Linked DNA regions of Solwaraspora sp. WMMD1047. The protein of the gene in region 1 interacts with the protein of each later gene in a pairwise test. Links are inferred from orthologs where the notes say so. Each region holds a gene or a part of one and is shown on either strand. Other genes may lie near its edges. The genes, in order: O7627_RS22965 and O7627_RS35995.

Region 1 (3,261 bases):
CCACCGCGCCGAGTACGGCCCGCGGGTCGGCCACCACCAGGGCCGGCAGGCCGGCCTCGGCGGCCCGGTCGGCGCCGGCCGGGTCGGTAAGCACCGCCACCGCGCCCGCCGCGACGACGGCCGGCAGGAAGTCGGCGCCGTGCCGGCGGGCTCCGGGCAGGGCGGCGTAGAGATCACCGGGCCGCACCGCGTCGCTGGCGTGGGTCACTCCGGTGACGGCCACGGCCGCCGCCTCCGGTGACACCGGCGTCAGGGCGGCTGCCGGCGTACCGGCTTCGATCCGCTCGGCGAGCTCGCCGAGCCGGATCGGGCTTATGGTGCGGGGACGGGGATTGCCGGGCACGGCGCTAGACCCTACCCGGTCGTCGGATGGGGAGCGCACAGCCGCCCCGGTGGTTCGCCCGCACCTCCCGATGATGTCCCGTCCGGCCGCCGGACGTGGTCGGACCGGCCATTACCCGGGGAAGACGGTGATGTCGGGCGGTCGGGAACCGGTGGGCGGCACCCGGAAGTGGCGCAGCGTGAAGGCCATCATGTCGCGGAACGCGGGCGCGGCCACCGTGCCACCGCCGCCGCCGGGGGTGTGCACGAAGACGGCGATGACGTACCGGGGCTGGTCGGCCGGCGCCATCCCGATGAACGAGGCGACCTCGTCGTTGGTGTAGCGGCCGTCGACGATCCGGCGGCCGGTGCCGGTCTTGCCGGCGACCCGGTAGCCGGCGATGGCGGCGTTGGTGCCGGTGCCGTCGGGGAGCGCCACCACCGCCTCCATCAGCTCGCGCAGCGCGGCGGCGTTCTCGGCGCTGATCACCTGTCGGGTCTGCGGGTCCGGCGCCGGGGTCCGGGTCCCGTCGGGGGCGACGGTCTCCCGGACCAGGTGCGGTTGCACCCAGACCCCGTCGTTGGCGATCGCCGCGTAGACGGCCGCCATCTGCAGGGGTGTCACGTCGACGCTGTGCCCGATCGGCACCGACCCGTGCGACGAGCCGCTCCAGTCGGCCGGGTCGAGCACCCGGCCGGCCGCCTCGCCGGGCACCCCGGCGCCGGTGGCCGCGCCGAGCCCGAACTTGACCTGGTAGTCGTGGACGCGCTGCGGGCCGAGCACGTCGGCGATCCGGATCGTGCCGACGTTCGAGGAGTAGCCGAGCATGCCGGCCAGGGTGGCGGTCCGCCCGTTGAGCGGGTGGGTGTCGGAGAAGACGGTGTCGCCCTTGCGGATGGTGGACGGGACACGGAACGCGCTGTCCGGCTTGATCACGCCCTCCTCCAGCCCGGCGCCGAAAATGATCGGCTTGTGCACCGAGCCGGGGTCGACGACGAAGCTGGTCGCGGCGTCCTGGCGGTCGGCGGGGTCGCTCTTGCGCCAGTCGGCGGCGTTGTAGGTGGGGTGGCTGGCCTGGGCGAGGATCTCGCCGTTCAGATCGAGTACGACGGCGGCGCCGGTGGTGCCGTTCACCTCCTGCATCGTCCGGCTGAGCACCCGCTGCACCTCGTACTGCAGGTCGCGGTCGATGGTCAGGCCGAGCGAGCTGCCCGGCTGGGCCTCGGTGAGCCGGCTGTAGCCGCCCGGGATCGGGGTGATCCCGTCGCCGCGGTTGAACTCGTACACGTGCCGGCCGTTGACGCCGCGCAGCAGTTCGTCGTACCGCGCCTCCAGCCCTTCCAGGCCGGTCCTGTCCTCGCCGATGAAGCCGAGCAGGTTGGCCGCCAGGTCACCGCCGGGGACCTCACGCCGCTCGTCGGGCTTGACGCCGATGCCGGCCAGGTTGAGGGCCATCACCCGGTCGGCGGTCTCGATGTCGACCTGCCGGGCCAGATACTCGAACATCGACAGCCGGCCGTCCGGGTGCACCCGGGGGCGCATCCGCTCGACCAGCTCGGAGCGGGGGATGCCGAGCAGCGGGGAGAGCGCCGCGGCGGTGCCGGCCAGGTCCTGGATCTTCACCGGGTCGGCGTACACGTAGCGGGCCTCGACGCTGTGTGCCAGGGCGACGCCGGCCCGGTCGTAGATCGCACCGCGCGGGGCCGGCAGCTCGACGGTTCTGGTCCGGTCGGCGACCCCGCCGCCGGCGTAGGCGGGCGCGTCCACGACCTGCAGGGCGACGAGCCGGATGCCGATCACGGCGAAGAGGGCGAGGACCAGCAGGCTGCCGATCCGCAGCCGGCGGGTCGGTTCGGCCAGCCGGGGCGGCCCGAACCGCTTCTTGCGGACCGGCCGCCGGACGACCGGGCGGGCGGCCCGGCCGCTGCCGCCGCGCCGGAGTCCGCCGGTGCTCTGGCCGGTGGTCGGCCGGCGGCGCGGTGGTGGGGAGCCGGTCCGGGCGCCGCCGCGTACCGGCTGGGTCGGCACCCGCCCGGCGCGGACGGCACCCGTGGAGCGGGCAGATCCAGTGCTGGTGCGGGTTTCGCTGTTGGTGCGGGGCCCGCCCGTGGTGGCGCGGGCCGTGCCGGAGGTGGCGCCGGACCGTTGGGAGCCCGCGCCCGCGCGGCGGCCCCCGCCGCCGGAGCCCGGGTCCGTCCGGTCGTCGCGGCGCCCGCCGCGGGTGCTGGCGGAGCGCCCGCCCTCCAGGACCTGCAACGCGGGCCGGAACGGGTCGGCCGAGCGGCCACCGCGTGGGGCACGCCGCAACTCCGGCGTGTCCCGCACGGTCCGCCCGCGCGGCGTGTAGGCCCGGGCGTCGGAGATGCCGTCCAGCCCGCCGCGCCCGCTGCCCGCCCCGGACCTCGACCCGTCCGCCCCGGACCTCGACCCGCCGGATCCGGGCTTACCGCCGCCGGTGGTTCCGCCGCCGGACTTCCCGACACCGGACTTTCCGCCGCCGGGCGCGCCCGAGGCGGACCCGCCGGTCCCGGAGCCGGCCCGCGACGATCCGCGCCGGGACGCCTGAGCGTCCCGGCGCGGGTCGTCCGACCGCGATGGCACGGGCTATCCCCCCGCGCCCTGCGGGCTGGTTCGGGCCGGCTCGCCCCCGGCCGGCCGGGGCACGCCGATCACCTGACCGTCGGGCAGCCGGATGAAGGCCGGGTTCTCCGACTCCACCAGGCCGAGCTTGCGGGCCTGCGCGGCGAGGTTGCCCGGCGCCTCCGCCTCGATGATCTTCTTCTCCAGCTGCTGCTCCTGCACGTCGAGCGTGGCCTGCTGCTCACGCAGCTTGCCGAGCCGGAACGAGTTCTCATTGATCTTGGTGTTGACCACCAGGATGCCGAGTACCCCGCCGACCACGAGGACCAGGATCAAGGCCACGAACGGCGCGCCCGGCA
Region 2 (3,212 bases), 2.8 Mb from region 1 along the record:
CACCGCGCTGGAGCTGGGGGTGACCGAGTTCGACGCCAGCGTGGGTGGGTTGGGCGGCTGTCCGTACGCCCCGGGCGCCAGCGGCAACGTGGCCACCGAGGAGGTGGTGCACATGCTGCACGACATGGGGGTGGCGACCGGCATCGACCTGGACGCGCTGCTGGCCGCGGCGGCGCTGGCCGAGGAGCTGGTCGGCCGCCGGCTGCCGTCCGGCGTGCTGCGGGCCGGTCCGCGTACCCGGTTGGCCTGAGCCGTACGGGACCGGTTCGATTCCCGTGAAGTATCGATGAAGGCGCAACTCCGGCACCGGATTTTCCGTCTCTGAGTTCGACATCGGGTTCGCCCGACGGCGCGCACCGCCGGGCGAACCGCAACGTCGAGCAGAGACGGGAAGCAGATGGTTGTCCGACGGATCGCCTCGCTCTTGCGGCACCGCAGCCGCCATCGCCATCGCCACCGCCACCGCGGCCACCGCGGCCGCGCCGGGGCCGGTGCTGACCGGCGGGTCGCGCGCTGGCGGCGGTGGTTGGTGATCGGGGTCGTCGAGTTGGTGGTGCTCGCGTTGGGGGCCGGTGTCGCGGTGGCCGGGTACGCCGGCTCGGTGCCGCTGCCGTCCGAGCCGGTCGTGCCGCAGGCGTCGGTGCTGTACTACCGGGACGGTCAGACCGAGCTGGCGCGGCTGGGGGTGACCAGCCGGCAGGATGTCTCGCTCGACCAGGTGCCGGTGCCGGTACGGCAGGCGGTGCTGGCGGCCGAGGACCGGTCCTTCCACGACCATCCCGGGGTTTCCTGGCGGGGGCTGACCCGGGCGGTGGTACGCAACGTCGCCGACGGCGCGGCCCAGGGTGCGTCGACGATCACCCAGCAGTACGTCCGGAACGCGTACCTGACCCAGGAGCGGACCGCCGAGCGGAAGGCGAAGGAGATCGTCCTCGCCCTGAAGATCGAGCGGCGGTACCGCAAGGACGAGATCCTGGAGCGCTACCTCAACACCATCTACTTCGGACGGGGGGCGTACGGGATCGGCGCGGCGGCGCACGCCTACTTCGGGGTCGGGGTCGACCGGCTCAGCGTCGAGCAGGGCGCGGTGCTGGCCTCGGTGATCAAGGATCCGTACCACTTCGACCCGGCCGTCGACCCGGCGGGCGCGGCGGACCGCTGGCGCTGGGTCCTCACCGCGATGTCGGAGCTGGGTTGGATCGAGGCGGGCGCCGTGGCGGCCGCCCGGTATCCCGAGATCACGCCGGAGGCGCCGGGCCCGGCCGCGTTGGCCGGCCCGCTGGGCCAGATCGTGGACCAGGTGGAGCGGGAACTGGCCGCGCTGGGCGTCTCGGCGCAGTCGCTGCGGACCGCCGGCCTGACGGTCGTCACCCACATCGACGAGCAGGTCCAGACGGCGGCCCTGGACCGGGTCGCGGCGACGCTGAAGGACCAGCCGAAGGGGCTGCGGGCGGCGTTGGTGGCGGTGGAGCCGGCCACCGGGGCGGTGCGCGGCTACTACGGCGGCAGCCGTGGGGTGGGTTACTTCGACGACGCGTTGGCGCCCCGCGCGCCGGGTGCCGCGTTCCGGCCCGTGGTGCTGGCCACCGGGCTGATCAAGGGGATTTCGGCCGGCTCGATCTGGGACGGCAGGTCGCCGCGCAGTTTCCGGGATCGGGGCGGGGTCCCGCTCTACAACCGGGACAACGAGCAGTGTCCGGTCTGCTCGCTCGACTTCGCGATGTTGCGGTCGCTGAACACCCCGTACTACGCGCTCGCCGAGGCGGTCGGACCGGAATCGGTGCGGGAGCTGGCGGTCCGGATCGGCGTGCCGCAGAAGTACCAGGGTCGGCGGTCGCTCGTGGACGAGCCGGGCGCCCCGGCCCCGGGAAGCACCCGGGCCGACATCGCGCTGGGCCGCTATCCGGTCGCGCCCGCCGACCTCGCCAGCGTGTACGCGACCTTCGCCGCCGAGGGGGTGCACGCGCAGCGGCGGTTCGTCGATCGGGTGATCAGCGCGGACGGCCGGCACTGGGCGGTGCCGCCGGCCCGCCGGGCGCAGGTGCTTCCCCCGGCGGTGGCGGCGGAGCTGACGGCGGTGCTGGCGAAGGTGGTGGCCGTGCACACCCCGGTCCGGGAGCGGCCGGCGGCTGGGATGTTCGGCACGGTCGGCTTCGGTGACACCGTCGAGAGTCAGGAGGCCTGGATGGCGGGGTACACCGGTGACCTGGCCGCGGTGGTGTGGCTCGGCCAGGCCGAGCCGGGGCCGCTGCGGGACCGGGCGAAGCGCCCGATCCGGGGCGAGGGGATGGCGGCGGAGCTGTGGCGGGACTTCCTCGCCGCGGCGTTGCAGGGGCGACCGGTGGCGGCCCTGCCCGGTGCGGTGGGAGACGATCAGCGGATCTCGTACCGGGCCGGCGGGCCGGATCAGGCGGCCGGCGATCGCGCCGACCGGCAGGCCAGGGAGCGGCGAACGGGCGGCCAGCAGGACCCGGGCAGGCTGGTGGAACGCCAGGATGAGCAGAAACCGAATCCGGAGCCGACGGGTCCGCCGTCGGATGCGCCGTCTGGTGCGACACCGCCGAAGGACCCGTCCCGGCCGACGAGCCCGGCCACGGCCGGCCCGGCGGCCGTGGATCCGGCCGCCCCGGTACGATAGCCTAACGATCGTTCAGTGTTTGCGGGGTGAGACGGCACCCCCGACAGCGGGACGGTCGTCAGGACGGGGCTCGGGGAGGTCGGCGTGACGCTCGACGGCGAGGCACTTGAGCAACTGCGCAAGCGGGTCCGGGCCGGTGGCGCGGAGCGCTACCACGCGGCAAACGCGGCCAAGGGCAAGCTCTTCGCCCGCGAACGGGTCGCCCTGCTGGTCGACGAGGGCTCGTTCGTCGAGGACGGGCTGCTCGCCAACGCCACCGCCGACGGGCTACCCGCCGACGGGGTGGTCACCGGCCAGGCCAGCATCGACGGCCGGCCGGTCTGCCTGATGGCGAACGACTCCACGGTCAAGGCCGGCAGTTGGGGCGCCCGCACCGTCGAGAAGATCATCCGGATCATCGAGCGGGCCTACGCCGCCGGACTGCCGATGGTCTACCTGGTCGACTCGGCCGGTGCCCGGATCACCGACCAGGTCGAGCTCTTCCCCGGCCGGCGCGGCGCCGGGAAGATCTTCTGGAACCAGGTCCGCGCCTCCGGGGCGATCCCGCAGGTCTGCGCCCTGTTCGGGCCGAGCG

The links.
Region 2: the proteins of O7627_RS22965 (region 1) and O7627_RS35995 interact in binary tests that used the Escherichia coli proteins (3 or more experiments, as listed by UniProt). The link is inferred for Solwaraspora sp. WMMD1047 from one-to-one orthologs.

What each region holds. Positions count from the first base shown.
Region 1 is NZ_JARUBL010000001.1:5,084,169-5,087,429, forward strand. What follows is about bases 76-3,025. They hold O7627_RS22965 (penicillin-binding protein 2), read right to left. Parts: upstream 2,696-3,025; coding sequence 455-2,695; downstream 76-454. Other genes in these bases: O7627_RS22960 (UDP-N-acetylmuramoyl-L-alanyl-D-glutamate--2,6-diaminopimelate ligase), read right to left, coding at 76-382; O7627_RS22970 (hypothetical protein), read right to left, coding at 2,927-3,025. Outside these bases: more of O7627_RS22960, read right to left, coding at 1-75; more of O7627_RS22970, read right to left, coding at 3,026-3,261. UniProt on the Escherichia coli protein: Essential cell division protein that catalyzes cross-linking of the peptidoglycan cell wall at the division septum. Required for localization of FtsN.
Region 2 is NZ_JARUBL010000001.1:7,892,430-7,895,641, reverse strand. What follows is about bases 183-3,083. They hold O7627_RS35995 (transglycosylase domain-containing protein), read left to right. Parts: upstream 183-529; coding sequence 530-2,638; downstream 2,639-3,083. Other genes in these bases: O7627_RS35990 (acyl-CoA carboxylase subunit beta), read left to right, coding at 2,723-3,083; O7627_RS36000 (hydroxymethylglutaryl-CoA lyase), read left to right, coding at 183-250. Also shown: more of O7627_RS36000, read left to right, coding at 1-182; more of O7627_RS35990, read left to right, coding at 3,084-3,212. UniProt on the Escherichia coli protein: Cell wall formation. Synthesis of cross-linked peptidoglycan from the lipid intermediates.